Regions from separate parts of the Pelorhabdus sp. sgz311001 genome, predicted to be linked through region 4. Evidence: riboswitches for the same ligand, from Rfam matches in the RefSeq annotation. Region 4 holds a riboswitch; each other region holds the start of a gene.
What was found. A riboswitch is a leader RNA that binds a small molecule or an ion and turns the genes downstream of it on or off. The one in region 4 is predicted to bind S-adenosylmethionine.
Positions count from the first base shown of each region.

Region 1 (7,614 bases), on a different contig from region 4:
AAATCCCTACAATGTATGCTTCTATTATTACCATGTCAATGCTAGGCGTGGCTCTAAATTATACGTTGGTGGCTATTGAAAAACGCGTGACACGTTGGAAAGAAGAGCCTGTTACCGGAAGTTGACAAGCATAGGAAGTTGACTATAGTAAAGTGAGTTGAAAGCTGATGATTCGCATTCAGAATGTAAGTAAAATGTATCAAACACCGCAAGCAACCGTTCATGCGCTCAAAGACATTAATCTGGAGATTAATGACGGTGATATTTTTGGGATTATCGGATTTAGCGGTGCCGGAAAATCAACGCTGATTCGTTGCTTGAATCGACTGGAAGAGCCGGATTCTGGCAGTATTTTAATTGGAAGTCAAGATATTATTACGATGGATAAACAACAGCTGCGGCTGGCTCGCCGCAAGATCGGCATGATTTTTCAACAGTTTAATTTGTTTGATGCCAAGACTGTTTTTGATAATGTGGCCTTTCCGTTAAAGGTGGCTGGTTATCCGCAAACAGAAATTGCTAAACGTGTTGCCGCTATTTTGGAGCTTGTTGATTTGACAGACAAAGCAAATGCTTATCCATTGCAATTGAGCGGCGGACAAAAGCAACGTGTGGGGATTGCCAGAGCTCTTTCAAATGAACCCGATGTACTTTTAAGTGATGAAGCAACTTCGGCCCTTGATCCGCAAACAACTTATTCTATTTTAGAATTATTGAAAGCTATTAATCAAAAATTGGGGTTAACAATTGTACTGATTACTCACGAATTGGATGTTTTAAAGCATATTTGCAATCATATGGCTGTCATTGAACAAGGGAAGATCGTGGAAACCGGAACTGTGGATAAATTTTTCATGAATCCTGAAAGTGATACGGCCAAAAAATTTGTGCAGATTCTGCAAGGGTTTCAGTCAAAACGGATTTTTCGGGAGGGAGAAGGCATTTGAATGATGACTTATTAGACCTATTATTTACCGGTTTTGGCGATACGGTTTATATGGTGTTACTGTCGACCTTAGCCGCCTTGGTTTTAGGATTGCCGCTAGGTATTATTTTGGTGATTACCGAGAAAGGAAATTTATTGGCATCGCCTAGGATTAACAAAATATTAGGAACGATTATTAATATTTTTCGGTCCTTTCCTTCCATTATTCTAATTGTAATTTTATTGCCCTTATCTCGTTTATTGATTGGCACGACACTTGGGGCTACGGCAGCGATTGTACCGCTTTCGATTGGTGCAGCGCCTTTTTTAGCCCGTATTATTGAGAATTGCTTAAAAGAGGTGGGGATTGGAAAAATTGAAGCGGCTGTAGCAATGGGAGCCACGCCTTTTACTATTATCACGCAAGTTCTGATTCCAGAAGCACTGCCTTCTTTAGTCCGGGGTGTCACGCTGGCAATTATTGCGATTACTGGTTTTACTGCTGTGGCTGGCGCTATTGGCGCTGGCGGTCTCGGAAGTCTCGCGATTCGCTTTGGTTATATGCGTTATCGTGATGATGTGATGATTGCCACTGTTATTATTTTAGTCATTTTAGTACAAGGAATTCAATGGGGAGGTGATTGGCTCGCTAGGCGGATTAATCGTAAGCGGTATAAGTTTGAATAAAGGATAAGAGAGAAGGATGATGGGGATGTTCATAAAGAAAAGCTGGAAAAAACTGATTATCATACTTGGTGTTGTTGCATTAGCCACTAGTATGGGAGGCTGCGGCAGCGACAAAAAAGAAAGCACTCAGACTGCAGGAAAATCAGAAGTGACTGTCAAAATTGGTGCAGCCGTTGTGCCTCATGCTGAAATCTTAAATTTTATTAAACCAAAATTAAAAGCAGAAGGAATTAATTTAGAGGTCGTTGTCTTAGATGATGAAGGGCAATTAAATCCTGCTCTGCAGAATAAACAGATTGATGGTAATTATTTTCAACATTTGCCTTATCTTGAGTCTGTTGCGAAGGAAAAAGGTTATGATTTTACAGTAGCAGCTAAGGTTCACGTAGAACCAATTGGTTTTTATTCACAGAAAATTAAATCAAAGGATGACTTGAAAAATGGCGCTACTATCGCAATATCGAATAACCCTTCCAACGAATATCGGGGGCTTATTTTGCTCCAGGCCAATGGATTAATCAAATTAAAAGAAGGGTTAGCTACTTTTGCCGCGACACCGCGTGATATTATCGAAAATCCGAAAAACTTAAAATTTGTTGAGGTCGATCCGGCACAACTGACTAGAGCTTTGCCTGATGTCGATGGAGCTGTTATTAATACCAATTATGTCTTAGAAGCAAAAATAGATCCTAAAACAGCTTTATTTCGTGAAGATGCTAATTCCCCTTATGCCAATGATCTTGTCGTAAGAAAAGGGGATGAAAATCGCCCGGAAATCAAAAAAATTGCTGAATATTTAACTTCGCCAGAGGTGAAGAAATTTATTCAAGATAAATATGGCGTAGCTGTAGTTGCCGCTTTTTAGAAAAAAATTATACTCCATTCCATTGACAGAAAGATAAAGCAATGTTACACTATTAACAATTTCATAGCGAAACTCTTATCAAGAGTGGTCGAGGGACTGGCCCGATGACACCCGGCAACCGGCGTTTTTACGCGTAAGGTGCTAAATCCAGCAGGAGAAATCCTGAAAGATGAGAGAAAGGAAGTTATGTCCCTTTCCTCATGGAAAGGGACTTTTTGTATGCATTGTAGTAACTGTTTCTAAAATGAGTTTTACAACAGGATGGAGGAAAATCATGAAATTGAATTCGAAAATTGTGCACATTGGTGTACGCAGCGATGAGAAAACCGGAGCAATTAGTACGCCGATTTATCAAACAGCATCTTTTGCCCATCCCGCAGTGGGACAAAGTACTGGTTATGATTATACGCGAACCAAGAATCCGACGCGAGAAGTTTTGGAAAAGGGAATCGCAATTTTAGAAAATGGTGCAGGCGGTTATGCTTTTGCGACTGGGATGGCGGCCATTACAGCAGTCTTGATGTTGTACAAGGCTGGCGATCACATAGTGGTGATTCAAGATTGTTATGGCGGAACTTATCGCGTCATTGATAAAGTGTTTGCTCCCTTTGGCTTGACAGCAACTTATGTTGATGCTACTGATGTAGAGAATATTGCGGCAGCCATCCAAGCTAATACTAAGGCAGTTTTGATTGAGACGCCGACCAATCCGTTAATGAGTATTGTTGATATTGCGGCAACCGCAAGGCTTACGAAATCGAAAGGCATTCATTTGATTGTTGATAATACCTTTTTAACGCCCTGTCTACAGCGCCCCTTAGAACTGGGCGCCGATATTGTACTTCACAGTGGTACGAAATATTTAGCGGGCCATAATGATTTATTATGCGGTCTTGTTGTAGCCAAAGATCCAGAACTAGCTGAAAAAATTCAATATATCCAGAATGCTACAGGCAATATTTTAAGTCCTGGCGATAGCTGGCTGTTGATTCGCGGCATGAAAACCTTAGCGCTTCGGATGCAGCGTCACAATGAGAATGCTCAGGCTGTAGCTGAATGGCTCAATCAGCATCGTCATGTAACGAAAGTCTATTATCCTGGTCTGGCGGAGCATCCCGGCAAGGCGGTTCAAGATAAGCAAGCTTCTGGTTATGGCGGTATGGTTTCTTTTACGGTGAAGCGACCGGAACTTGTGCTGCAAGTACTGGAAAAAGTGAAGTTCATTCAATTTGCCGAAAGCCTCGGCGGTGTTGAGACATTGATTACTTTTCCGGCGAAACAGACCCATGCTGATATTCCAGTGGAAACAAGAGAAAAATTGGGCATTGATGATTGCTTGCTTCGTTTATCTGTCGGCGTGGAAGATGTAGCAGATATTATTGCCGATCTAGATCAGGCTTTGGAATAAAAATTGTTTTATGACTATTAACAGGTGTGAGGAAAAAGGAGACGAAGAAATTATGCAGAGAATTCAAAAGTACGCTTCAGAAAAAGCAAGTCATTTTACGGAATCAGTGATCCGTGATATGACACGCGTAGCTGTAAAACATGGCGCGATTAACCTGGCGCAAGGCTTTCCCGATTTTCCAGCGCCTGATGCGATTAAACAAGCTGCGGCTGACGCAATTTTTAATGATCATAATCAATATGCGATTACCTGGGGAACCAAGGATTTACGCGATGGCATTACGGCAAAAGTAAAAAAAGAATATGGTATCGAAATTGATCCGGAAAAACAAATTACCGTTTGCTGCGGCTCCACGGAAGGAATGATCGCGACCTTACTTGCGACGATTAATCCTGGCGATGAAGTCATTGTTTTTGAACCTTTTTATGAGAATTATGGCGCTGATGCTGTTTTATGCGGCGCGACTCCCAAATATGTGACGCTCCATACCCCGGATTTTCACCTCGACTTAGATGAATTAAAAGCAGCTTTTTCTGATAAGACGAGAGCGATTATTATTAATACGCCTCATAATCCTACAGGTAAAGTGTTTTCAGCGGAAGAATTACAAGTGATTGCTGAGTTATGTCAAAAGTATGACGTTTTGGCAATTACTGACGAAATTTACGAATATATCCTTTATGATGGTGCCAAACATATTCCTCTCTATAATCTGCCTGGGATGGCTGAGCGGACGATTATTATTAACAGCACCTCAAAAACTTATAGTGTGACTGGCTGGCGTATTGGCTATGTGATTGCTTCCCCGGAAATTACGGATTCGATTCGTAAAGTTCATGACTTTTTAACCGTTGGCGCTGCTGCCCCCTTACAGGTTGCTTCTGCCGCAGCTTTGCGGTTTCCGGACTCTTACTATCAGGAGCTAGGAGATTTTTACGCCGAGCGCCGTGATTTGCTCCTAGGAGCGCTAGAATCAGTTGGTCTTCGTTGTGTAAAACCGCAGGGAGCTTATTACATTATGGCGGATATTCGTTCTTTAGGGTGGCACGATGATGTAGAATTTTCCTTCTATCTAACCCGGGAAATTGGTGTTGCGCCGGTACCTGGTTCCAGTTTTTATCGTCCCGACAGCGCTGATGCCCATACTTTTATTCGGTTTTGCTACTGCAAAAAAATCGAAACATTAGAAGCGGCTGTAGCAAGATTGAAGAAAGTAAGTTTACAGCATAAGTAGAAAACGTACTGTTGATAAAAAGTGCATTTGTGCCTACGCTAGGGCATAAATGCACTTTTGTTATGTCCAGGTTGATTCATAACTTTTACTGTTGTTTTTTATTTGACCGTAACAGTTCATCTTATGTGTTTAAAAAAATAGTGCATTGGTTTAAACAATATTTGATTTTTGACAGGAAGTCTTACAAGGGGTATATTATTTATAATTACAATTGTAATCTTTAGGAGTGGAAAGCTTTGAAAACGTTACCGCAAATCTCGGACATGGAATGGCAAGTTATGAAGATTTTATGGGCAAAGGCACCGCTTACAGCCAACCAAGTCATTAAGCAAATCGAAGGGATTATGCCATGGAAGCCCAAGACCGTTAAAACAATGTTGGGAAGACTGGTAAAGAAACAAGCCGTCGCTTTTCATGTCGAAGGCCGGGAATATGTGTATTATCCCCTTGTGGCCGAAGTCGATTGTATAAAAGCGGAAAGCCAGTCCTTTTTAGACAAAGTATTTTCTGGCGCTTTGAATGTGATGTTTGCCAATTTTTTAGAGGAACAGCAATTGTCAAAAGAAGAAATAGCTGAACTGAAACGCATCCTAGATCAAAAGAAAAAATAAAGCAAGGGAGGTCTCTTTATGGGACTCGATTCTTTTGTTCATTGGTTGCTATATTCTTCGCTGATAGGGAGTGGTTTAGTCGGCTTAATACTGGTGGTTCGTTTGGTCTCTAAACATCGCTTAGGGGCAAACTGGCAGTACCTGATATGGTTTCTATTGATTGGAAAATTGTTAATTCCCTTTGCGCCAGAAAGCCCTTTAAGTATATTTAATGTTTTCAACTATGTAGTTACCCAAAGTGCTGATTATTTTAAACCCAGTCAATCTGTAGCTGTTGAGTCGACTGTGAATAGAAAGTTTTCCATAAACAAATTCGCGAACGATAGCGATGATTATTATGTATCAATGAACAGGGCTTTCTTTGATAATGAAAATGAAATGATATTTTTGGTTTGGCTTATTGGTGTAGTTATTTTTACTTGCTATATGATTCGATCCACTATGAAACTGCAAGCTATCATAAAGAATAGTCCACAAGTTCGAGATAAAGACGTGCTAAACCTATTGAATGAATGCAAGAAATTGGTAAATGTAAAGCATAATCCAATTTTGGTCGAGTCAAAAGAATTTCAAAGTCCAAGAATAGTTGGACTTTGGCAGTCACATCTAGTTTTGCCAATGGGCATGGTTCAGTTTTTGAGTAAGGCGGATCTACGTTATATTTTTCTCCATGAACTAGCCCATCTTCAACGCAAAGATCTTTATGTCAATTGGATTATCGCTTTTTTCCAGATCATTCACTGGTTCAACCCGCTTATTTGGTATGCTTTTTATCAAATGCGTCAGGATCGGGAATTGGCTTGCGATGCGTCAGTACTCAGTTTATTGGAACCAGAAGAATGCCACTATTATGGCGCCGCGATTATTGCTTTTTTGGAGAGATACTCATCTCAAGAGAACTCTTTTACAACAGCCGGATTCATTAGTAGCAAAAAACATATTAAGGATCGATTATCAAGGATTGCTTTCTATCAAAAAAGGACTACAGCCAAATTGATTTTGGAAGTATTTTTCTTTTTGCTGTTTAGTGGTTTTGTTCTAACAAGCGCCAGGGATGTATCTGGGGCAGCTTCATTCGTCGAACCGCCACAAGAAAAGCAAAGTATCGTTTATAAGGATTTAAGCAGTTATTTTCAAGGTTATAATGGGGCTTTTGTTTTACTTGATCTAGAAAAAGACCATTATCTGGTATATCATGACGATAATAATAATGAAAAGATATCGCCGGATTCAACCTATAAAATTATTAGCTCTTTAATTGGTCTTGAGACGGGAGTTTTAACAAAGGATAATACGCTGTTAGCCTGGGATGGAACTTTATTCCCAATTGAACCATGGAATAGAGATCAGACGTTAAAATCGGCTATGAGGTACTCTGTGAATTGGTATTTTCAGAGGGTTGATTCGTCAGTCGGCAAAGCGAGGCTTGAGAACTATTTAAAACAAACTGGTTACGGTAATCATGATCTCTCGGGAGGCATTAAGGATTTTTGGATAGAATCTTCTCTGAAAATTTCTCCTCAAGAACAAGTTGAAATCCTTAAAAAATTATGTACTTACGACATGCCTTTTTCGCCGGAAAATATTGATATCGTCAAAAATGCCATCAAGCTATTTGAGCAGGACCATTTCGCTTTATATGGTAAAACCGGTACTGGTAATGTGAATGGCAAAAACATTAACGGCTGGTTTGTTGGTTTTGTGAAGAATAATGGCAGAACCTATATCTTTGCAACAAATATCCAAGGCAAAGAAGCAGCGGATGGTGCTAATGCTAAAAATATAACTTTAGCTATCCTAAAAGCTGAAAATATTTTATAGAATTTTAAAACGCAGGGTCAGTATACCTTGCGTTTTTTCTTTGTCTGTACTTAGTAGACGGAA
Region 1 is NZ_JBVXUT010000005.1:38,321-45,934, reverse strand. It holds gene AC0MXB_RS12935 (ABC transporter permease) at 1-125, shown strand, start outside; gene AC0MXB_RS12930 (methionine ABC transporter ATP-binding protein) at 168-947, shown strand; gene AC0MXB_RS12925 (methionine ABC transporter permease) at 944-1,612, shown strand; gene AC0MXB_RS12920 (MetQ/NlpA family ABC transporter substrate-binding protein) at 1,638-2,477, shown strand; SAM riboswitch class I at 2,550-2,653, shown strand; gene AC0MXB_RS12915 (trans-sulfuration enzyme family protein) at 2,752-3,885, shown strand; gene AC0MXB_RS12910 (pyridoxal phosphate-dependent aminotransferase) at 3,938-5,119, shown strand; gene AC0MXB_RS12905 (BlaI/MecI/CopY family transcriptional regulator) at 5,383-5,730, shown strand; gene AC0MXB_RS12900 (BlaR1 family beta-lactam sensor/signal transducer) at 5,749-7,551, shown strand.
Region 1: another riboswitch for S-adenosylmethionine. It lies ahead of AC0MXB_RS12915 (trans-sulfuration enzyme family protein); the one in region 4 lies ahead of AC0MXB_RS01445 (DUF2292 domain-containing protein).

Region 2 (7,614 bases), 650 kb from region 4:
TTGTTCTTTCCGGCCCCTCTGGAGCCGGCAAGGGAACAATTTGTAAAGAGTTACTTCGAAAAGCTTCAGCTACACTTCACTACTCTGTATCGGTTACTACAAGACCGATGCGGGTTGGGGAGGAAAATGGAGTCAATTATTGGTTTGTTTCGCAGGAAGAGTTTTTGACGATGCGTGAGCAACAAAACTTGTTGGAATGGGCGGAAGTTTATGGTAATTATTACGGAACGCCGCGACAATTTGTTGAAGAAAAACTACAGGCTGGCCAAGATGTCATCTTAGAGATTGATATTCAAGGCGCAATGAAAGTCAAAGAATCTTTTCCGCAAGGCGTTTTCATTTACATATTGCCGCCGTCGCTTACGGAATTAGAACACCGTATTGTTGGGCGGGGAACTGATAGTGAAGCGGTTATTGAGCGGCGTATGAAATGCGTCAAAGAAGAACTTACCTTTGCCCATGAATATGATTATGTCATTGTCAATGATGTAGTGGCGAAGGCGGTAAGTCAGGTTGAGGCTATTATGCAGGCGGAGCACTGTCGCATTATTCGTAATGAGGCGTTACTTGAACATATTTGCCTGTTTGGCAGTATCGACGAAGATGAAGAATTACCAGGCTGATTTTAGGAAGGAGATTTTCAAACATGATATATCCATCGCTTGATTTACTCGTAAACAAGGTAGATAGTAAATACACTTTAGTCGTACTGGCGGCGAAACGGGCCAGACAGATTATGGATGGGGAACCAACCTTGATCGACTGTCGTTCCAATAAACCGGTAACAATGGCGCTCGAAGAAGTCGCTTTAGGTAAAGTTTCCTACGAGCGGACAAAGGCAGGTATTAAATAGTGTCAATTCAAGGCAAGAATATTGTGCTAGGCGTTACAGGCGGCATTGCTGTTTATAAAGCGGTTGATGTAGTAAGTAAATTAAAAAAAGCCGGTGCCAATGTTCATGTGATTATGACGGAATCGGCAGCGAAATTCGTCAGTGCGCTTACGTTTCAGGAAATGAGCGGCAACCCTGTTGTTGTCAGCATGTGGAGCGAAGCGAAGCATTGGAATGTCGAACACATTGCACTGGCGACGTTAGCCGATGCGTTTTTGATTGTTCCGGCTACCGCTAATATTTTGGGCAAGATTGCGAATGGGATTGCTGATGATATGCTGTCTACGACAGTGATGGCGACAAAAGCTCCCGTTATTGTTGCTCCGGCGATGAATACGAATATGTATTGCAATCCTGTTGTGCAAAAAAATATGGCCACTTTAAAAGAGCTTGGTTACCACTTTATTTCGCCAGGCAGCGGCCTATTGGCCTGTGGCACTGAAGGAGTGGGACGGTTAGCGGAACCTTTGGAAATTGTCGCTTTTGTACAAAACTTTTTTGCGCAAAAGAAGCCGCTTCTTGGTAAGACCATTTTAGTTACAGCAGCTGGCACGCGTGAAGCCATTGATCCTGTTCGCTATATTGGTAATCGATCTAGCGGGAAAATGGGCTATGCTATTGCGGCGCAAGCGGTAAAACAGGGAGCCAAAGTTATTTTAGTATCAGGTCCTTCCAGTTTGCCGCAACCTGATGGCGTTACTTTTTGTTCTGTTGAGAGCGCCAAAGAAATGCAGCAAGAAGTGCTAAAATATTTTACGACTTGCGATGTCGTCATTAAGGCAGCCGCTGTATCTGATTATCGTCCAGTAACGGTAGCTACTCATAAAATCAAGAAAAATGACGGGAATTTAATCATTGAATTAGAGCGCAATCCGGATATTTTACGCGAATTGGGTACTATAAAAGAAAAACAGATTCTCGTAGGCTTTGCGGCGGAAACGCAGAATGTAGAAGCTTATGCAGCGAAAAAACTAGTAGAGAAGAATCTTGATCTTATTGTAGCGAATGACGTATCACAGCCAGGCGCCGGATTTAATGTTGACACGAATATAGCCAAGCTTTTATTCCGTGATGGCGCCATAGTCGAATTACCGCAGATGACGAAAGAGGCTTTGGCTGATCAAATATTAGATCATGTTTTCACAATTCTGCAAAAAAGCTCTTGATTTTTTTGCCATTCTACTATACAATTGCTCTTGTGAAAATTTTATATTTTACTCATCAAGAGTTGGTGGAGGGACAGGCCCAATGATACCGCGGCAACCATTTAGTACAAGCTAAAACGGTGCCAATTCCGGCGAGAAATTCTTGCGAGATGGGAGAGCGAATGATTAAACTCCCATTTAGGGAGTTTTTCTTTTTTAAACAGCACAATAGAGGAGGGCTTTTTTTGAAAGAAAAACGTGTTTTATTTACATCAGAATCAGTTACAGAAGGACATCCTGATAAAATAGCTGATCAGATTTCTGACGGCATTTTAGATGCTATTTTAGAACAAGATCCTTTTGCTCGCGTTGCCTGTGAAACGCTGGTAACTACCGGTCAAGTCCATGTAGCCGGTGAAATTACGACGCAGTGCTATGCCGATATTCCTAAAGTTGTCCGCAACACCGTAAAAGAGATTGGTTATACTCGGGCAAAATTTGGTTTTGACGGTGATACTTGCGGCGTCCTTGTGTCGATCGACGAACAGTCGCCTGATATTGCTATGGGTGTTGATAAAGCGTTGGAAGCGAAACAGGGAGAAATGGATGAAATTGAAGCAATTGGCGCTGGCGACCAAGGCATGATGTTTGGTTATGCTACGAATGAAACCGATGATTATATGCCTTTGCCAATTTCCTTAGCGCACAAATTATCACGTCATTTATCGGAAGTTCGTAAAAATGGAACACTGCCTTACTTGCGTCCTGATGGAAAAACACAAGTTACGGTAGAATATGTAAATGGCAAGCCTGTACGCATTGATACGATTGTCATTTCAACCCAACATGGCCCGGAAGTGGAACTAAAAACAATTGAACAGGATTTAATCGCACATGTGATTAAACCAATCGTACCAACGGAACTGCTTGATGATAAAACTAAATATTATATTAATCCGACGGGCCGTTTTGTTATTGGCGGTCCACAGGGTGACGCTGGCTTAACAGGCCGTAAAATTATTGTTGATACTTATGGCGGCATGGCTCGTCATGGCGGCGGCGCTTTTTCCGGTAAGGATCCTACAAAAGTAGACCGCTCTGGCGCCTATGCAGCTCGTTATGTGGCAAAAAATATTGTTGCCGCCGGCCTTGCTGATAAATGCGAAATTCAGCTTGCTTATGCGATTGGCGTAGCTCGTCCTGTTTCAGTTATGGTAGAAACCTTTGAAACAGGCAAAGTGGATGACGCTGTTATCGCTGCTTTAGTACAGAAACATTTTGATTTGCGTCCTGCTGGCATCATAAAAATGCTGGATTTACGTCGTCCGATTTATAAACAGACGGCTGCTTATGGTCATTTTGGCCGTAACGATCTGAACCTTCCTTGGGAGAAAACAGACAAGGCTGCTATTTTACGCCAGGAAGCTGGTCTATAAAGCCATAATTTCATCATACTTGGCTATACTATAAAGGCTGCTTTATTTTATAGTCAGGAGATGATATTATGAAACGATTTTCCTCGTGCGCTAAGAACCGTCTTCATCGTTACGCACCACAGATGCCTTACTGTTATGAGGAAGATTGGTTTACCCAGGAAGATCCTCTCTCCTGCAATTTACCAAGCTGGTGGAATTGGGAGCAGGATTTTGCCGAGTTTGAGCGAATTGAATTTTAGAAATCGGATTTTATAAGGAGACTATTTCTTAGTCTCCTTACTTTTATGCGTGGTGGAAAATATGACCTATGCTCAGGTTGTTGTAAATATAACGGTAAGAAGGCTTGATCGTCCCTTTACTTATCTGGTTCCAGAAGGCTGGGAGGTAGCAAGGGGCTGTCGTGTTCTCGTTCCCTTTGGCCCTCGTATGGTAGAAGGCTTTGTAGTAGCTGTTCTATCAGCTAATGATTTGATAGCAGCAGCAGGCGAAGACCTTGACGAAGAGACGTTAAAACCCATTCGGGAAGTACTTGATGAAACACCGTGGTTTGATGAAAGTATGCTAGAAACAGCTCGGCAGCTTGCTGATTATTATTTATGTTCGCTCAGCGATACACTCAGACTATTCGTGCCAGGGAAAAATACGATAAAAACAAAGCGAGGCTATCAGGAAAACTTGGCGGATTTGCCAGAGTTAAAGCAGGTTTTGCAGGAGCTTTCTTTGACCCAAAGATCGCTTTATGAAGCAATATGTTCATCAAACTTAAAAACAGAAGCAGAACTCATGAAACTGCCGTTTTATTCGAAAAAAGATTTGCAGTTTCTCTTGCGTGCTAAAGTCATTACAACAAAAATTATTACAAGTCGGACGGCAAACGAAAAAACTGATAAGGTATTGGCAATTTGTGCTGCTTTGTCTGATCAAGGGAAGACTGTAAATTGGTCGCGTCGTCCTGCCCAGAAGAAGGTTATTGACTTTGTACAGCAGGGCTGTGTTATGTGGTCTGATTTGAAGAATCAGGGCGTTCAGTGGGACGCTGTCAAACGGTTGCAAGAAGAGGGCTGGATTACTTTCAAGGAAGTACGGACTTTTCGCCGTAGTTACGGTGAAACTGCCATTATGGGCACTCCGCCTGTTTATACGAAGGAACAACAGGACGCGCTTGCGAAAATAATTCCTTCGTTGGCCGTAAAAGTGCAGCAAACTTTTTTGCTTCATGGCGTAACCGGCAGTGGCAAAACAGAAGTTTATCTGGCGGCTGCAGCAGAAGCGCGGCGACTGGGACAGCAGGTTATTATGCTTGTGCCGGAAATCGCATTGACAGGGCAAATTGTCCGGCGTTTTAAGGAACGATTTGGCGAGGATGTCGTTGTCATTCATAGTAAACTCAGTTTTGGGGAACGCTTTGATTCTTTTTGTCAGATGAAGGAAAGAGAAGCGGGGATTGTCATCGGGGCTCGCTCTGCTTTATTTGTTCCAGCTCCGTCCCTTGGTCTGATCATGCTTGATGAAGAACATGAATTTACCTATAAGCAAGAGGAACTTCCTCGTTACCATGCGCGTACGGCGGCGATTATTCGGGCAAAAACTACTGGCGCTACCGTTCTTTTGGGCAGTGCTACGCCAGCTTTGGAAACATATTATGAAGTGCAAGAAGGACGCTATGAGCTGCTTTCTCTGGACTATCGTGTTGATAAGCAGCCAATGCCGCAGGTGGAACTTGTTGATTTGGCCCAAGAATTGAAATCAGGACGGCGAACCGTAATTTCTCCGCCGCTGGCTAATTTGCTTACCGAAACGATGCAGCGAGGCGAACAAGCAATTATTTTGATTAATCGACGTGGTTATTCAACCTTTATTCTTTGCCGCGAATGCGGTCATGTGATATCCTGTCCTCATTGCGCCATTGCTATGGTTTATCATTCAGTAGGGCAGGATCTTCGCTGTCATTATTGCCGTCAGACGGCGTCCGTTCCTGATATCTGCCCGGCCTGCGGCAGTCGTTATATTAAGTTTTTCGGCACAGGAACCCAAAAAGTAGAGGAAGAACTTCATAAATTGCTGCCAGATAAGACGGTAGTGAGAATGGATCAAGATACAACAAGCAAAAAATTTTCCCATGACCGGATTTTAAAGGAATTTCTGCAAGGAAAACAAGATATTTTGCTGGGTACTCAGATGGTGGCGAAAGGTCACGATATTCATAATGTAACGGCTGTTGGCGTGATTTCTGCTGATACGGCGCTCAATTTACCAGATTTTCGGGCGGCTGAGAGAACTTTTGCCCTGATTACTCAGGCTGCTGGCCGGGCTGGGCGCGGCGATAAACCAGGAACTGTCGTTGTACAGACTTATAATCCTGACCATTATGCGCTTCTTGCAGCAGCTGACCATAATTATCGGGCTTTTTATGATCAAGAAATTGAATTTCGTCGTCAGCTTTCTTATCCGCCCTTTTGTCAGATTATCAAAATCATTTGGCAAGGCAAGGCAGAAAGTCCTTTACGCTTGCAGGCGGAATCAGCTTGCCGCGTTTTACAAAATAGGTTAACTTCGCCCCAGACGGAGATCATTGGACCAGTAGCGGCAGCGATTGCTAAGATTCAAGATACGTATCGCTTGATTGGACTGATTAAAACAAGCGAACCTGATAAGGTTCGGGACGTCATTCGCGACGTAAAACTGTTAGAAGAGCGAAATGTGACTGTCGATGTAGATCCTCTTAGCTTGATGTATTAGATTTTTTACTTGTTATGTGCTAAAATTGTTTCAGGATTTTCATAAAAGGAGGAATCATTATGGCGATTCTTGATATAAAACGAGCTGGCGATAAAGTACTTAAGGAAATTGCGTTGCCAGTAGAGAAAATTGATAAAAAACTTAAGCAGCTTCTTGATAATATGGCTGATACTATGTATGCGGCTGATGGAGTAGGTTTAGCTGCACCACAAGTCGGCGTATCACTGCGTGTTGTGGTGATTGATGTAGGCGATGGGCTGATTGAACTGATTAATCCGGTTATTATTGCCAAAGAAGGCGAAGAGGTAGGTCCGGAAGGTTGTTTAAGTGTGCCCGGTGTTTGCGGCGAAGTGAAACGTTTTGCCTCTGTAACAGTAGAAGCGTTGAATCGGCAAGGAAAAAAGGTTCGATACCAGGGAACAGGACTTTTAAGCCGCGCTTTTCAGCATGAAATTGACCATTTAGATGGGATCTTATTTATTGACATTGCGGAAGCGATTATGACTAGTTCAAAGGATGATTCTAATGACAAATAAGCCATTGCGTGTAGTTTTTATGGGCACGCCTGACTTTGCTGTTCCCTCATTAAACGTGCTTATTGAAAATCCCTTGACTGAGGTTGTCGCCGTAGTAACCCAGCCTGATAGGCCGAAAGGCCGTGGGCGAAAGCTTATGTTTCCGCCCGTTAAGGAAGCGGCTGTAGCGGCAGGAATTACCGTGCTTCAACCTGAGTCGATTAAAACAGAAGAAATGTTTCACACCTTACAAGAGCTAGCGCCAGACCTGATGGTTGTAGTTGCTTTTGGCCAATTTTTACCTGAATCGCTCTTAAAACTGCCGCCTTGTGGTTGTGTGAATGTCCATGCTTCCTTATTACCAAAATACCGTGGCGCAGCACCGATTCACTGGGCGATTATGAATGGCGAGACCGTGACAGGTGTTACAACCATGTATATGGATAAAGGCATGGATACAGGTGATATGATTTTAAAAGCGGAAACAGCCATTCCTGCCGATATGACAACAGGGACGCTGCATGATGTGCTTATGCTGCAAGGCGCTAATCTGTTAAGTGAGACTGTTGCGTTAATTGCTGCTGGCAAAGCCCCGCGGGAAAAACAGAGTGCTGAAGAAGCTACTTATGCTGCTTTATTGAAACGTTCAACGGAACGAATTCAATGGAAAAGAACAGCCCAAGAAATTCATAATCAAGTAAGAGGCTTAAATCCCTGGCCAGGCGCTTTTGCGAAAACCGATTCGATGAATCTTAAGATCTGGCAAACTCGTGTTCTTGATGACGCGCAGACTGGTACGGCAGGGATGATTGTTGCTTGCACGGAAAAAGGCTTTGTCGTTCAGACTGGCAAGGGCCTTTTAGAAATCGTTGAAGTGCAGCCGGAAA
Region 2 is NZ_JBVXUT010000001.1:920,284-927,897, forward strand. It holds gene gmk (guanylate kinase) at 1-623, shown strand, start outside; gene rpoZ (DNA-directed RNA polymerase subunit omega) at 647-853, shown strand; gene coaBC (bifunctional phosphopantothenoylcysteine decarboxylase/phosphopantothenate--cysteine ligase CoaBC) at 850-2,058, shown strand; SAM riboswitch class I at 2,108-2,214, shown strand; gene metK (methionine adenosyltransferase) at 2,283-3,473, shown strand; gene AC0MXB_RS04805 (hypothetical protein) at 3,542-3,712, shown strand; gene priA (primosomal protein N') at 3,774-6,212, shown strand; gene def (peptide deformylase) at 6,272-6,748, shown strand; gene fmt (methionyl-tRNA formyltransferase) at 6,738-7,614, shown strand, end outside.
Region 2: another riboswitch for S-adenosylmethionine. It lies ahead of metK (methionine adenosyltransferase); the one in region 4 lies ahead of AC0MXB_RS01445 (DUF2292 domain-containing protein).

Region 3 (7,614 bases), 160 kb from region 4:
TTAGTAACAACCATACAGGCTGCTAAGGGATCATGCTCCGCCTGACTCAACATATCAGCTGCCGCATAAACCGGATTCGCCTGTTCATCTGCCAAAATCAATATTTCACTAGGACCTGCCAGCATATCAATATCACAATGGCCATACACAGCTTTTTTAGCTAAGGTTACGAAAATATTACCGGGACCCGTAATCTTATCGACTTTAGGCATCAATTCAGAACCAAAAGCGAGACCGGCAATCGCTTGTGCGCCGCCGATGCGGAATATCCTATGAACCCCAGCTAGTTTTGCCGCTGCAAGTACACACGGATTGACGGAACCGTCTTTCGCTGGCGGCACTACCATAATAATTTCTTTAACACCTGCTACGGAAGCCGGAACAGCATTCATAATCACCGAAGAAGGATACGAAGCCGTACCGCCAGGCACATAAATACCGACTCGCTCCAACGGCCGTACATTCTGCCCTAGCATCGAGCCTTCTTCCCGATAAGTAATCCAAGATTTCGGCAGCTGTTCTTCATGGAAGGCCCGTACATTGCGTTCCGCCTGTTGCAATGCCGCTAATACCGCCGGGTCGATTTGTTCTAAAGCCGACTCGATCTCTGCCGCGGAAACTTCGAAATTTGCTTCTGTCAAAGTTACGCCGTCAATAAGCTGACTGTAATGAAATAACGCCTTATCACCCTGTTGTCGTATATCGTTTACGATTTGATCGACAACTTCAGCGGCCGACATCTCCCGACCAAAGGTCTGGGCAATTCGTTTTTTAGCGCCCTCGCCAAGCTCTACCTTATCAAAAGCAGGCTTCACCATGAATTGTTTAAGCTGCTCTGGCGCATAGGCAGAAACGTTCAAAATCTCTAGCATGATTTAGCCTCCTCTTCGGTTAAAACTTTTAATTTTTCTACCACATCATGGATGCGATCAAATTTCATCTTGAAACTCACGCGATTCGCAATAAACCGAGCTGTGGCTGGTGCGATTTTCGCCACTTCAATCAACTTATTCTCACGCAGCGTCGTCCCTGTTTCCACAATATCAACGATCAGCTCAGCAAGACCTACCATCGGCGCTAATTCAATCGAGCCATTCAGCTTAATAAACTCCATTTGAATTCCTTTATCATGAAAGAAACGCTCGGCCACGCGCGGATATTTCGTCGCAACCCGCATATGGGCATAATCACTTAACTTGGGCTGCAACAACGCCTCTGGTACAGCAACCATAAGACGGCATAAACCATATTTTAAATCGAGAAGTTCATAAACGTCACGATTTTCTTCCAGTAAAACATCTTTTCCAATAATCCCGATATCAGCAGCGCCATATTCAACATAAGTAGGCAGATCGGCCGTTTTAGTAATAATAAACCGTAGCTTCTTGGCTTCGTTCGTAATAATTAATTTGCGCGAGTCCTCCTTTAAGCCTTCAGCGTCATAGCCGCAAGCGGCAAGTTTCTGTGCTGACAAATCAAATAACTTGCCCTTTGGCAAGGCAATTGTCAAATAATCCATATCGCTAGAAGTCATAAAATCCTCCTTAAAACGCCTTTTCTTTAGTTGTTTAAAGCATTAACTTATTAATAAGTTATCACAAATTCTTTTTTTCGTCAAGTTTAGAAAGAAAGGTCTTTTCCATTCATAGGAATTTTTGCCTAGGTCGTAGAATGAGTAATTATGACCAAAAATCGTTTAAGCCTAAAATGAACTCAAATAAGAAGCTTCGCTGGGAGGGTATCCTTTATGAAAATTCTTGTTTTAAATCCACTGTCTGATGATCAAAAGGCTGAAATTGCAGCAATTGATTCGTCCATCGAAGTCGTCACAAGCACGCTGCCGGAAGCCCACTTAGAAATTGCCGACACGGATATACTGGTCGCCTGGGGCTTTATGCACATTGAAGAACTCTTTGCTAAGGCGCCGAATTTGAAGTGGATTCATGCGTTAAGCGCCGGTGTAGAAAATCTAAATCTGCCCGAATTAAAAGAAAAGCAGGTTTTCCTGACAAATTCTAAGGGAATTCATGGTATTCCCGTATCAGAACACGTTTTCGCCATGATGCTGTCCTTCAGCCGCGGTCTCTACCTGTCGCGCCATAAACAGCAGGAGCATCGCTGGAAACGAGTTCCCACTGATGAACTCTATGAAAAAACGATTGGTATTGTCGGCCTGGGAAGTATTGGCCGAGAAATTGCTAAAAAAGCAAAATGCTTCGGCATGAATGTAGTAGCTACCAAACGAGAAATGACGACAGAAATTTTTGTTGATCGTCTCTATCATCCTGATGAAATTTTTGAGATGCTATCGCATTGTGATTACGTAGTAGCGGCACTACCGCTCATTGCCGAAACAGAAAATTTCTTTTCGCAAAAACACTTCGACGCCATGAAACAAACAGCCTATTTTATTAATATTGCCCGCGGCCCCGTCGTCGTTGAACAAGATTTGATTGCAGCCCTCCAAGAGGGTGTGATTCAAGGCGCCGGACTTGATGTCTTTCCTGTAGAACCATTGCCGTCAGACAGTCCGCTTTGGGATATGGAAAATGTTATCATCACGCCCCATGTAGCAGCGCTATCACCTTATTATCTGGATCGAGCCATTAAACTTTTTGCTGATAACCTGTCGCGGTTTATTGCTAAAGGCGAATTATGCAATCAGATTGATCCAATCAAGGGTTACTGAAAAACTATTAATGCAATTCATCAGCCTGCCGCAGCAAGCTAAGTTCTAACGAATCCGTTTCCCGCGGCGACCAATGATGAACGCGGACAAGAGCTACAAGCAATTCGTCGCACCCTAGCCTTTGCAGTCGATCAGCGCCCACTTCGCCATGACAATAATGCAGATATAAAGCCCGTCGCCAATGATCTCGCGGTAGTGCTGTCTGACTGGCCCACTTTCTTCCCCTCTTTTCCCAAAAACAGTCAAATAAGACTGTCCATATTTTATCGAAAGTCGTCACATCGCCTTTCAATCGTCCCACATCATGCAGCAATGCCGCTCTAATCAGCAAATTCAGCTGAATAGAGCGGCTTTTTGTATGAGAAACTGCCAAACGACGAGCGCTATAGGCGACTTGTAGGGCATGATATTGATCGGGAAGATTCATTTGATAAAATAAGGCTCGTTCCTTTTCTTGTAAATATTCCTGTACAAACTGATGATCCTCCGCTGTTAACACAGCGGCAAGAGCCGCTGTAAGCTGGCGAATTCGCTGTTGCCAGCTAGTCACAATAAATCAACTCACTATAGCCTTTTTCTTGCATGGTTTTCTCAGCCTCGGCGCGCTCCTGCGCCCAAAGCGCCATGGCAACACGACGACCTTCACTTCTAAGGGCGGAAGCTTTTGCGATCGCCTTAGCACTAGCGCCGTCTTGCCAAGCAATGTACACATTCTCTTTGGCAACAGCCACTTCTGCGGCCTGCCGCTCTAAAGCCAGTAAAACTCGCTCCATACCTAGGGCGAAACCAGTAGCAGGCGCACCTGGTCCAAACGAGGCCAGCAATTGATCATAGCGGCCGCCGCCGCATACAGGAAAGCCAAGACCCGGCGTATAGCCTTCAAAAACAACTCCCGTATAATAGTCGAAATCGCGGATCATGCCAAGGTCAAATTCTACATACTTGGCTACGCCATAGCTTTTTAAAAGCTCGAAAATATGCGTTAAATCAGAAAGCGCCTGAGCACTTTCTTTCGTATTGGCCAATTTTTCCGCTTTCGCCAAAAGTTCTTCGCGACCGTGGAGAAGCGGCAGTTCCAGTAGCGTCTTTTGGATATTCTCAGGCAGATTGGACTCAGTTACAGCAGCTTGCAGCGCCACGAGATCGCGAGACATTAAGAGTCTCTTCAGGTTTTGTTTCTGACTGCTTGACAAATGACTTGCCGCCATCATGCCGCTAATAAACTGCATGTGACCAAGGCTCAACTGAAATTCTTTTAAGCCGCAGGCGGCAAGCGATTCTACCGCCAAGGCAATAATTTCGGCATCAGCCTCTGGACCGGGCACACCCATAAGTTCTACGCCAGCCTGATGGAATTCGCATTGTCGGCCAGCCTGATACTCCTCCTGCCGAAAGACACTGGCAATATAGCTTAACCGTAGCGGCGCTTCATTTTCTTTGAGACGGGTCGCTGCAACTCTAGCCATGGGCGTCGTCATTTCCGGCCGAAGTACAAGCAAACGATTGGTTTGATCAAAAAATTTAAATACATTTTGCTCGTAAGAATTGCTTTCAGAAGCAATCGATAAAGTTTCCCAATACTCAAAGGTCGGCGTAATGACTTCATCATAGCCCCATTTGTCAAAAAGCTGAGCTAACCGATCTTCTAAAATCCGTTTGCGTTTCGCCTCCTGCGGCAAAAAGTCGCGCGTTCCGTAAGCAATTTGAGGTAAAAACTGCGCTGTTTTCATAGACTCTATTCCTTCTCCTCTGCTTCAATTCGCGGCAAAATTGTCCGATAGCCATCAGCCCCGTAATAGAGACAACGCTTGACACGGCTGATCGTGGCAGTACTTGCCCCGGTTTTTTCTACAATATCGTCATAAATAGCTCCTTTTTCCAACATTCGGGCTACTTCCAGTCGCTGCGCCATTGCTTTGAGTTCGCTGATTGTACAAATATCCTCAAAAAACTGATAACACTCCTCTAGTGTCTCAATGGAAAGAATTGCTCTAAATAATTGATCCGTATGCGGATCCTGTATTTTTTGATTAATGGACATAGCTTGAACCCCCATCATTTTCTTATGTGTTTCCTTTATTCGGTTATTCGGTATAAGAAATAACAGTTCCTGCTTTCCTTTAATTCTTTATCTCTTTTTCTTTTTATCACTTTTATTCTTTAATTTATAAAATTTCAACTAAACTGATACTAAACTCATTATAAATAGCTCGAATATTCAATATATACTTTTTTATTACTTCTCCCTTGACAGACATTCTATCCTTTGCTATTATCAATTCTAACAACTGCATACACTTGTAATTCATCAAGAGTTGGCTGAGGGACTGGCCCAATGAAGCTGCGGCAACCATCGTATTTTGCAAATATGTATAATACGAACGGTGCCAATTCCTACAGGATGATATCCTGGCAGATGAAGCGATTGCTATGACAAGCTAACTTCCTCTGCTCCCTGAGCAGAGGTTTTCTATTTTGTAAAGGAAGTGACATGTATGATTACTTTGAAAAACCTCTCCAAAGTATACCAGTCTGATGCTGGTTCTATACCCGCGTTAGAAAACATTAATCTTACCGTAGAAAAAGGAGAAATTTTCGGCATTATTGGTAAGAGCGGCGCTGGCAAAAGCACCTTAGTCCGTTGCATGAACATGCTGGAAAGACCGACAGAAGGCGAAGTTCTCGTCGCTGGCCAAGATCTCACGGTCTTAACCGAAAAACAGCTTCGCGATGCTCGCAAGCAGATTAGTATGATTTTCCAACATTTTAATTTACTTTCTTCCCGTACCGTATTCGACAACGTGGCCTTTCCGCTAGAGCTAGCCGGAAAAAGTAAGAATGAAATTAAAAATGCGGTTTTGCCGCTCTTAGAGCTTGTCGGCTTAGCTGATAAAGCAAATCAGTATCCTTCCCAGCTTAGCGGCGGCCAAAAACAGCGTGTCGGCATCGCCCGCGCTCTAGCTAGTCAACCAAAGGTTCTGTTGTGCGATGAAGCCACCTCGGCGCTCGACCCGCAAACGACTCACTCGATTTTACAGCTGTTAAAAAGTATTAATAAAAAATTAGACCTTACTATTGTTCTTATCACTCACGAAATGCATGTCATCAAAGAAATCTGTCACCGCGTTGCTGTAATTGAAAATGGTCATATTGTCGAAGAAGGACCGGTCTTAGATATCTTCACTAATCCGCAATCAGCTACAACTCGTGATTTTATCAGTACTTTAGAGCAAAATAATCTAGACGAACTCTTAAGCGATCGTGAAATCCGCCAAGAGAGCGTCACTGGTGATAATCTGCTCGTAAAACTTTCCTTTATCGGCGCTTCTGCTGAAGAGCCTATTATTGCAAGCTTAATTCGTCGTTTCAATGTAGACGCTAGCATTCTCTATGGCAATATTGACCATATTGACAGCACGCCTTACGGGACTCTTGTAATTGAACTGTCAGGCGTTAAAGAAAATATTGAAAGCGCCTTAAAGTATCTACAAACTAAAGATTTAGGAATCGAGGTGATCGGCTATGTCGCAAGAAATACTTCAATTGCTGGCTGAGTCTTTTGGACAAACCGTATATATGGTCATCATTTCAACAGCCATTGCTACGATTCTCGGCATACCCCTTGGCGTCATTCTTGTCGCCACGAATAAAGGACATATCTTAGAAAAACCAGCTTTAAACCGCATATTAGGTTCGATTGTCAATGCAACACGTTCCGTCCCTTTCATTATTTTAATGGTAGCGATCATTCCCCTTACTCGTATAATTGCCGGAACATCGATCGGCACCAATGCAGCCATTGTCCCCTTAAGCATTGCCGCTATTCCTTTTGTGGGCCGCATCATCGAATCGGCGTTAAAGGAAGTCGATCAAGGACTGATTGAAGCTGCTCAATCCATGGGGGCTTCGCCTTTTCAGATCATTACGAAAGTACTATTACCTGAAGCCATGTCTGGTATTATTTTAGGTCTTACGATTACGATCATCAACTTAATCGGCTATTCCGCTATGGCCGGAGCAATCGGCGGCGGCGGTCTCGGCGATTTGGCAATTCGTTACGGCTATCAACGGTTCCGCGGCGATATCATGTTGATTACTGTTATTATTTTGATTGTGATGGTCCAACTTGTTCAATCTTGCGGTGATCTTTTTGCCCGCCGCGTCAATAAACGCTAAATTTCAAAACTAAAAATCAGGAGGGAAATTCATGAAAAAGCCATTGAAATTGCTTTGCCTTGGTCTTAGTCTCATTACAACACTTGCCTTTACCGCTGGTTGCGGCGACAGTAAAAATGCCGCCGATTCCTCTAAGGACAAGGTCATTAAAGTCGGTGTAACTGCCGGCCCCCATGCTGAGTTAATGGATGAAGTCAAAAAGTTAGCAGAAAAACAAGGTCTTAAAATCCAAGTTGTTGAGTTCAACGATTATATCCAGCCTAACGTAGCGCTCCAGCAGGGCGACATTGATGTAAATAGTTTCCAACATGATCCTTATTTAAAAAATATTATTAAAGACCGCGGCTATGATATTGTGAATATCGGTAAAACAGTCATTTTCCCGATGGGTATCTACTCCAAAAAAGTAAAGGACCTTTCGCAGTTGCCTGATGGCGCTACAATCGCTGTTCCAAATGATCCGACCAATGGCGGTCGGGGCCTGCTGTTGCTCGAACAAAAAGGTGTAATTAAATTAAAACCTAATGCCGGTCTTACCGCAACAGCGGCTGATATTGCCGAAAATCCCAAACACTTAAAAGTAAAAGAACTAGATGCCGCCCAGATTCCCCGTTCCCTTGATGATATCGATGCAGCTGCCATCAATACAAACTACGCCGTTACAGCCGGACTGAATCCCTTAAAAGATGCCATTGCCTTAGAAGGCGGCGAATCGCCTTATGCTAATATTATTGCTGTAAGAGGCAAAG
Region 3 is NZ_JBVXUT010000001.1:433,770-441,383, reverse strand. It holds gene hisD (histidinol dehydrogenase) at 1-872, opposite strand, end outside; gene hisG (ATP phosphoribosyltransferase) at 866-1,534, opposite strand; gene AC0MXB_RS02240 (D-2-hydroxyacid dehydrogenase) at 1,748-2,689, shown strand; gene AC0MXB_RS02235 (HD domain-containing protein) at 2,697-3,239, opposite strand; gene hisZ (ATP phosphoribosyltransferase regulatory subunit) at 3,232-4,419, opposite strand; gene AC0MXB_RS02225 (YerC/YecD family TrpR-related protein) at 4,425-4,730, opposite strand; SAM riboswitch class I at 4,992-5,112, shown strand; gene AC0MXB_RS02220 (methionine ABC transporter ATP-binding protein) at 5,185-6,243, shown strand; gene AC0MXB_RS02215 (methionine ABC transporter permease) at 6,212-6,865, shown strand; gene AC0MXB_RS02210 (MetQ/NlpA family ABC transporter substrate-binding protein) at 6,897-7,614, shown strand, end outside.
Region 3: another riboswitch for S-adenosylmethionine. It lies ahead of AC0MXB_RS02220 (methionine ABC transporter ATP-binding protein); the one in region 4 lies ahead of AC0MXB_RS01445 (DUF2292 domain-containing protein).

Region 4 (7,614 bases):
CCGTAATTTTTCCCATGCCCTCTTTGTGTTGACTTTTGATCGCATGAGACGCATTGACAAGAATATTCATCAATACCTGAGCAATCTGACCTTTATCGCATTTTATTTCAGGTAAATCTTGCATGTTCTTCTCTACTTCCGCCGTATATTTCACTTCGTTTTTAGTAATCAACAGTGCTTCTTCTACAATCTGATTCATATCATGCATGGCAATTTCATCTTCTAAGCCTGTCCGGGCAAAATTCCGCAAACTCCGAACGATTTTAGCCACACGATTCACACCATCTTGCGATTCGGCAATCGTCGGACCAAAATCAGCTAATACTCGAGTGATTTTATGACTTTTCTCGCCTTCACGCAAAGATGGAATTACCTCAAGCAACTGCTCCTTGGTGCTTTGCTCATCAGCAGCGAAATCAACAAAGGATCGATAAAGTTCGATAACTTCCTGAATACGAGTAAGATATTTCGCCATAATCTCCAGATTACTGCTGACAAATCCAATCGGATTATTGATTTCATGAGCCACTCCTGCGGCAATTTCCCCCAGAGAAGCTAGCTTCTCTGACTGAATCAAATGAAACTGCGCTTCTTTCAGTTTCTGGGTTACCGCTTGCAGCTCTTGATATTGCTGAGACATTTGATCAAACATATCACGCAACATGAGAATTCGTTTTCGCGCCTCTACGGCAGCTCTCATCCTTGTGGTAAATTCAATAACGTCAATTGGCTTTCCAATATAATCATTGGCCCCATATTCAAAACAAGTCCGAAAACTTTCTTTATCGGTTAATCCTGTAAACATAATAATTTGAATATCCTTATATTCATCATGGCGACGAATCTGCTGTAAAAGTTCCATACCATTCAACTTAGGCATAACAATATCAAGTAAAATAATATCAATTTCCTGATCCCGCAACAAATCTATGACAGTTTCAGGAAGTTTGCAAGTTAGAACATCACTGCCTGGAATGTGCGCCTCAATTAAATCCTTAGCTAAGGTAAGATTGAAGCGTTCATCATCAACAACTAACATTTTCATCGTCATCACCGACTTTCTTATGTTAATTCTTATTCTTGCTCCGTTTGTTTTAGCGGCAATTCCAGCAAAAATTGCGTACCCTCATTCAGTTTACTTGTAAATGAAATTTTACCATGATGTTTATTCACAATAATATCGTAAGAAATACTAAGCCCAAGCCCTGTACCGCTACCAACAGGCTTTGTCGTAAAAAAGGGATTAAAAATATCTTGGCCAATTTCCTCGGGTATCCCGCTACCATTATCACGAATCGAACAGCAAACAAAAGAATCGCGTACATATGTCTCGATTACGATTTTCCCCCAAGGTATGCTTTCCCCTTCTTTCATAGTAATTGCTTGGGCGGCATTTAGCAGCAGATTTAACAATACTTGATTAATCTGCCCTCCCACAGCTTGAATCAGCGGAATATCGCCTAACTGAAGGTCTACTGCCGCAATATATTTGAATTCATTTCGGCAAACAACTAGTGAGCTTTGAATTCCTTCATTTAAGTCATAAGCTTCCCAACTACCGCTTTGATCACTACGTGAAAAGGCTCGTAAGGCTTTAACAATGCTGCCAACCCGCTGAAGCCCTTCCAGGCTCTCCGAAAAAGCCGGTTCAATATCTGTTAAAATGTAATCAATTTTCTTCTTTTTCATTAAGGTGCTCAAGTTTTGTAAGGACTGCTTCAGTCTTTCAGGATCCTGATTTCTAGCTTCTTCTGCTACCTTTTTTAAAGCAGCAATCATTTCAATAAGGCGTTTTGTATATTCTTCAAGGGTTTCGTAGTTGCTAAGTACAAATCCTAAGGGATTATTAATTTCATGAGCAATTCCAGCTGCTAGCTGGCCTATCGAAGCCATTTTTTCCTGATGAAGAATTTGCGATTGCGCATTTTTCAATTCACTGTAGGCATTTTCCAGTTCCACATTTTTGACTTTCAGTTCGCCTTCGGCAGCTTCCCGATCATGGACTTCCTTTTGTAATTCGGTGTTGATTTCAAGCAATTCCTGGTTTTTCCCCGTAAGTTGTCCATTGACAGTAAAAAGCTGTTTCGTCCGCTCCTTCACCTTCTCTTCTAGCTCGTCACGAGCGGCAGCCAAATACATTTCTGTCCGCTTTTGCCGCCGTATCACTAAGAGCAGTAGACAAATAAACAACAAAAGAATAAAAGTAAGCGCGCCAACGACCTGATAGTAAGCGATGATTCTTTCATGTAAGCTTGCCAAAACCTCCTCTTCGGCAATCCCCACTACAACAGCCAAAGGATAATCTGGCAATACATGATAACTGTAAATACGCTTCACAGGATCAAGGGCCCCTTCGCCAATAAAAGACCCTGACTCTTGTGTTTGAATTTGTTGCAACAAAGCACTTCCCGTTAAATCTTGTCCTGCAGTATGATCTTCGCCAGCCTGCCTAGCTCTGACAATCCCGTCAAAACCTACAAGGGCAATCGATGATTTATCACCTAAATGAACCTGACGGTAAAAGTTCGTAAAGTAATTTAAATCAACGGAAACGATAACTACCCCGCCAAAAGATTTATCGGGCTTATTAATACGCCGTGTCATTTGTATCGACCATTTACCGGAAGATCGGCCAAGAACAGGTTTGCTAATGAATAATTGATTCGTATCTGCTTTTTGATGCACAAAAAAATGTTCTCGATCTTTTAAATTAGAGGGCACAAAAGGCACTTGGCTGCTTAATAATAAATCACCATTCTCGCCAGCAATGCTCAATAATACAAAGGGCTGATTGGTCAACCGACCCTCATTAATATAACGAGGAATGCTAATGATCGCCCCATCTGTTTCATATTGATATTTTAAAAACAGCACCGTTTGATCGGCACTGCGAATCGTCCGAAGTGAATGTTCCTCAAAGGCGCGGGCAAAATTGCTTGTTTCTTTTATAGCCTGCTCAATCTCAATTTGCTGTTCCGCCCGTATTTTATAATAAAGTCCGCCCCAAACTAAGGAAAGTAAGAGAAACGCAAATAATAGAATGACTAATGTACTTCTCTGCCATAGCCATCGTTGCCAAGAAACAGTACTTGCGTTCATCTTACAAACCTCCCTTTCCTATAAGCAAAACACCATACTTCTTTTTCCGTTTTAATTCGACATATTTTTCCACTCTCCTGTCTATCAAATCAAATAACTGAATTTTCCCAAGAAAAATGCAGCTGCCTTATTGTGCAGCTGCATAAGTTTTATTATATTTGATAATCATAAACAGGATAATGAGAACGTACCGCTTTACCGGCGCAACGACTTAGAATTTTACCGTCAGCAAAAACGATCTGTCCATCGAGCAAAACATAATCAATCCCTTCCGGCCAGGCATCGGGTCTTCCAAAATCAGCTTTATCGCAAATCGTGCGAATATCAAAAATCGTAATATCAGCATCCATGCCCTCCTGCAACCGACCTTTATAAGTAAGGCCCAACGTCTCAGCAGGTAAATACGTGGCTTTGCGCAACGCTTCAAGTAAGCTCAATTCGTAATTTTCACGCACAAGCTTACGCAAATAACGCGGGAAGCTACCGGCAATCTGGGGATGGCCTTCGCCTTTAGCATAAGGGCCAGTATCGGTGGATGGCATAGCAAAAGGATGACGCAAAGCCTCATAAATTTCTTCTTCAATACCTGTAAGAACAACTACAGAAGCCCCTGGATCTACATTACGCAATTCTTCATAAATAGCGGGCGTCAATCGTTGACCGTTATATTTTCCGGTAACTACAAGAATATCTTCCAATCCCCAGCCATTTAACGCCATGGACTCTTCATTAAATAATACAGCTCCAATGTGCGTCGCCCACTGTGTATACATACCGCTGTCAAAACGAATGTCAATCCCGCTAGCGCGCGCTTGGTTAATGAGCGCCAATGCCTCGGCTACCATACCGGTACCATATTGATAAACTAAATGAGACACCTGAATTCTCGCCCCAGTTTGCCGTGCAATTTGGATCGCTTCCACTAAAGAAAACATATCAATTGCAGTAATCATTCTTGTGTCAATTGATATAACCCGTCCATAGCGAGCGGCAATTTGGCTCAAACGTATAACTTCTGCCTCAGATGTCCCCGGCGCATAGGCTAACCCGAGTGACAAGCCGCAGGCCCCTTCAATAAAAGCTCGTTCTACAAAGAGTTCCATTTGCTGTAGCTGCTCTTCCGTAGCTGGCTGCAAAGGATCCAATGCTCCGACAGCTTTTCGCAAACTAATCGAATGACCAATCATTTCCGCTTGATGAAGAATAAACCCCTGCTTTTCTTGCGCGGAAAAAAACGCTTCTATATCAAGCGGGCCAAGTCCACAATTACCGCCAATCGTTGTTGTAATTCCTTGCCGCAAAGATAATTCACCGCAATAATCGTCAAGATCTACATGACCATGAATATCAATAAATCCTGGCGAAACAATCCGCCCTGCCACAGAGAGAACCTCGCGTCCTTGTAATTCTTCTGATGTAATTGCCGCAATTTTCCCGTTGAAAATTCCTATATTGCCACGTCGTCGCATCCCTCTTTCAGGATCAATAAGCAAACCATCGCTAATTACGATGTCATAGATCATGGTGGCCGCCTTTCTTTCTACGATAATGAATCAAGTTTGTTTCATTATACCGTGGTTTTAATCTAAATACCATCGCCATCAAGTCCTGCCAAAGCAGTAAAACGTTGTTTTTCAGTCCGATCAATCTGGACGACTTTCCCTGTTTTCACTACGATAGTAACCTGACCATACTCAATTCCTTCACAGGCTTCTTCCAGCCCCTTGCGCACCGCTTTAAACTCCTTACTACGTTCACTATTTTTACGAAATGAGCCTAACGATTCATCAGGACGAATTTTTTCATTGCGTTCAATCTGAATCAAACGGAAATTCTGCCAAGTGAGCGTAAGATGTCCATGATACACTTGCTGCAAAATAGCTAAAATCTGGTCCAGTTGCTTTACCGAAATTTGATTTTGTTTTTCTAGCATACTGTTTTCTCTCCCTTAGACTAAAAAATAAAACGTAAGAGCCCCTTTGAAAGAAGCTCTTACGTTTCTGCGCTTCTCTCATCGTTCAGGAAATTTCCTGCTGGAATTGGCACCTTGCTAAAAAGCCGGTTGCCGGGCGTCATCGGGCCAGTCCCTCGACCACTCTAGATAAGAGTTTATTCGGTAATTTATATCATTTTATCAATTCTGTTGCAGCAAAGCATTCATACTGCCTGTTTGATAGCCGTTAAGATCGATTGTTATAAAAGTAAAGCCAAGACGCCTAAACTCGACTACAATTTGCTCTCGTACTTTATCCTGACATAAACTGGGGATCCATTCCGCTTCGACTTCAATGCGAGCTACCTGCCCATGGTGACGCACTCGTATCGAACCAGAACAAAACTTTCTGATATACTCTTCGGCTTGCTCTATTTGTCCAAGCTTTTCCGCAGTTATCGCTTCGCCATAAGCCACCCTAGACGACAAACAGGCTGCGCTTGGTTTATTCCAGGTTGCCAGCCCCCACTTTTTCGAAAGTTGACGAATTTCTTTTTTGGTGAAACCAGCTTCTAGCAGAGGCGATGCGACTTGATCCAATTCTGAAACAGCTTGTATGCCTGGTCGATAGTCGCCGAGGTCATCTTGATTTGATCCTTCGAGTATCCATTGAAACTCATGTTGTCTAGCCCAGGATACCAACGCAGAAAACCGCAGTGTTTTACAATGATAGCAGCGATCTGCGTCATTTTCTCTAAAGTCAGGGCTAGCGAGTTCATCAATTGGCAGCAACTCGTGACGAATGCCAATTTCTTTGGCTACCGCTATAGCAGCAGTTTTTTCGCTTTGCGGCAAGGTTGCTGAGTAAGCAGTAACTGCAAGAGCTTTTTCACCTAATATTTTATAAGCAGCGGCGGCTAAAAAAGTACTGTCGACCCCACCAGAAAAACCGATGACTACACTTTCATAACTACGAAGCATTGTTTCAAGCTTCGCCAGCTTATCAGATAGAGTATTCATCACAATCCCCCCGTTCATTTAAATAAAACAACAAAAAAAGGCCACTGCACCTTATTTTTCAAAAGATACAATGAGCCTTCAGTATTTCTGATCAGCTACTTAGCGTATTTGTTTTAATATAAAATAGCATGGAACTACAACTCTGTCAATGAAAATTTCCCGATATGGGAAATTTTTACTTGCCATTTTGTTGGGAATTTCGCAAAATAATAGAGTACAGAATCACCATACTTTTAGGAGGCTTTACCGTGACACAGGAAATTAAAGCAAAAGAAACGCGCGAATTTCAAACTGAAACGAAACAACTTCTCGATTTAATGATCCATTCCATCTATACAAACAAAGAGATTTTTTTGCGTGAATTGGTCTCCAATGCCTCGGATGCCATTGATAAAGTTCGGTTTGCATCGTTAACCGATCAGAATTTACTAGAAGGAAATGATACCTTTGAAATTCTGCTATCCCCTGATGAAAGTACAAAAACATTAACGATTTCTGACAATGGCATGGGCATGACCTATGACGAAGTCATCGCCACTATCGGTACAATTGCTCAATCAGGTACAAAGGCCTTTTTAGCTAAAATGAAAGAATCAGGCACAAATTCTGATACAGAGCTGATTGGCCAATTTGGTGTCGGCTTTTATTCCGCCTTTATGGTTGCCCAAAAAGTCACGCTTCTGACACGAGCTCCCGGACAAGAAAAGGGTGTAAAATGGGAATCAGCAGGCGACGGAACTTATACGATTGAGGAATTTGACAAAGACACTCGCGGCACTACAATTATTTTAACGCTTCATGACGCCTTCTGCGGTAAAGAAGCTGGCGAGGAAAATTTTCTAGAACGCTATACATTGCAAAATCTAATCAAGAAGTATTCCGATTATATTCGCTATCCTATAAAGATGAATTTCATCCACAAAGAAAAACCGCTTGATAACGAAGGAAAGGTTATCGAGGATGCCCCAGAAACAGAATCAGTGGAAGTGCGGACTTTAAATTCTATGACACCGCTCTGGTCGCGTAGTAAAAATGAAATTACCCAAGAAGAATATCAAAAATTCTATCAAAGTCAATTCCATGATTGGGAAGAGCCATTAGAGGTCATTCACTCTCGTGTTGAAGGAGCTGTCGAATATACCACTTTGCTCTTTATCCCGGCTCATGCACCTTTCGATTTTTATGAACGTGACGCAGCTTCAAAAATTTCATTGTATTCCAAACATGTTTTTGTTATGGAAAACTGCAAAGACTTGCTGCCGCCTTACCTTCGCTTTGTTTGCGGTCTCGTTGATTCACCGGACTTTTCCTTAAATATTTCCCGGGAATTATTACAGCATAGCAAACAGCTTAAACTCATTGGCAAAAATTTAGAGAAAAGCGTACTCAAATCGTTAGAACGCCTCCTACATAATGATCGCCCTAAATACGAGAAATTTTGGAAAGAATTCGGCACAGCTTTAAAAGCCGGTATTTATTCCGATTTTTCCAGTCGGGAAAAATTGCAAGATCTTTTGCTATTCCCTTCTTCCAAGAATAAAGAAGAGCTCACCACTTTAGCT
Region 4 is NZ_JBVXUT010000001.1:270,904-278,517, reverse strand. It holds gene AC0MXB_RS01460 (hybrid sensor histidine kinase/response regulator) at 1-1,051, opposite strand, end outside; gene AC0MXB_RS01455 (ATP-binding protein) at 1,075-3,099, opposite strand; gene AC0MXB_RS01450 (N-acyl-D-amino-acid deacylase family protein) at 3,252-4,622, opposite strand; gene AC0MXB_RS01445 (DUF2292 domain-containing protein) at 4,685-5,032, opposite strand; SAM riboswitch class I at 5,108-5,207, opposite strand; gene larE (ATP-dependent sacrificial sulfur transferase LarE) at 5,234-6,052, opposite strand; gene htpG (molecular chaperone HtpG) at 6,370-7,614, shown strand, end outside.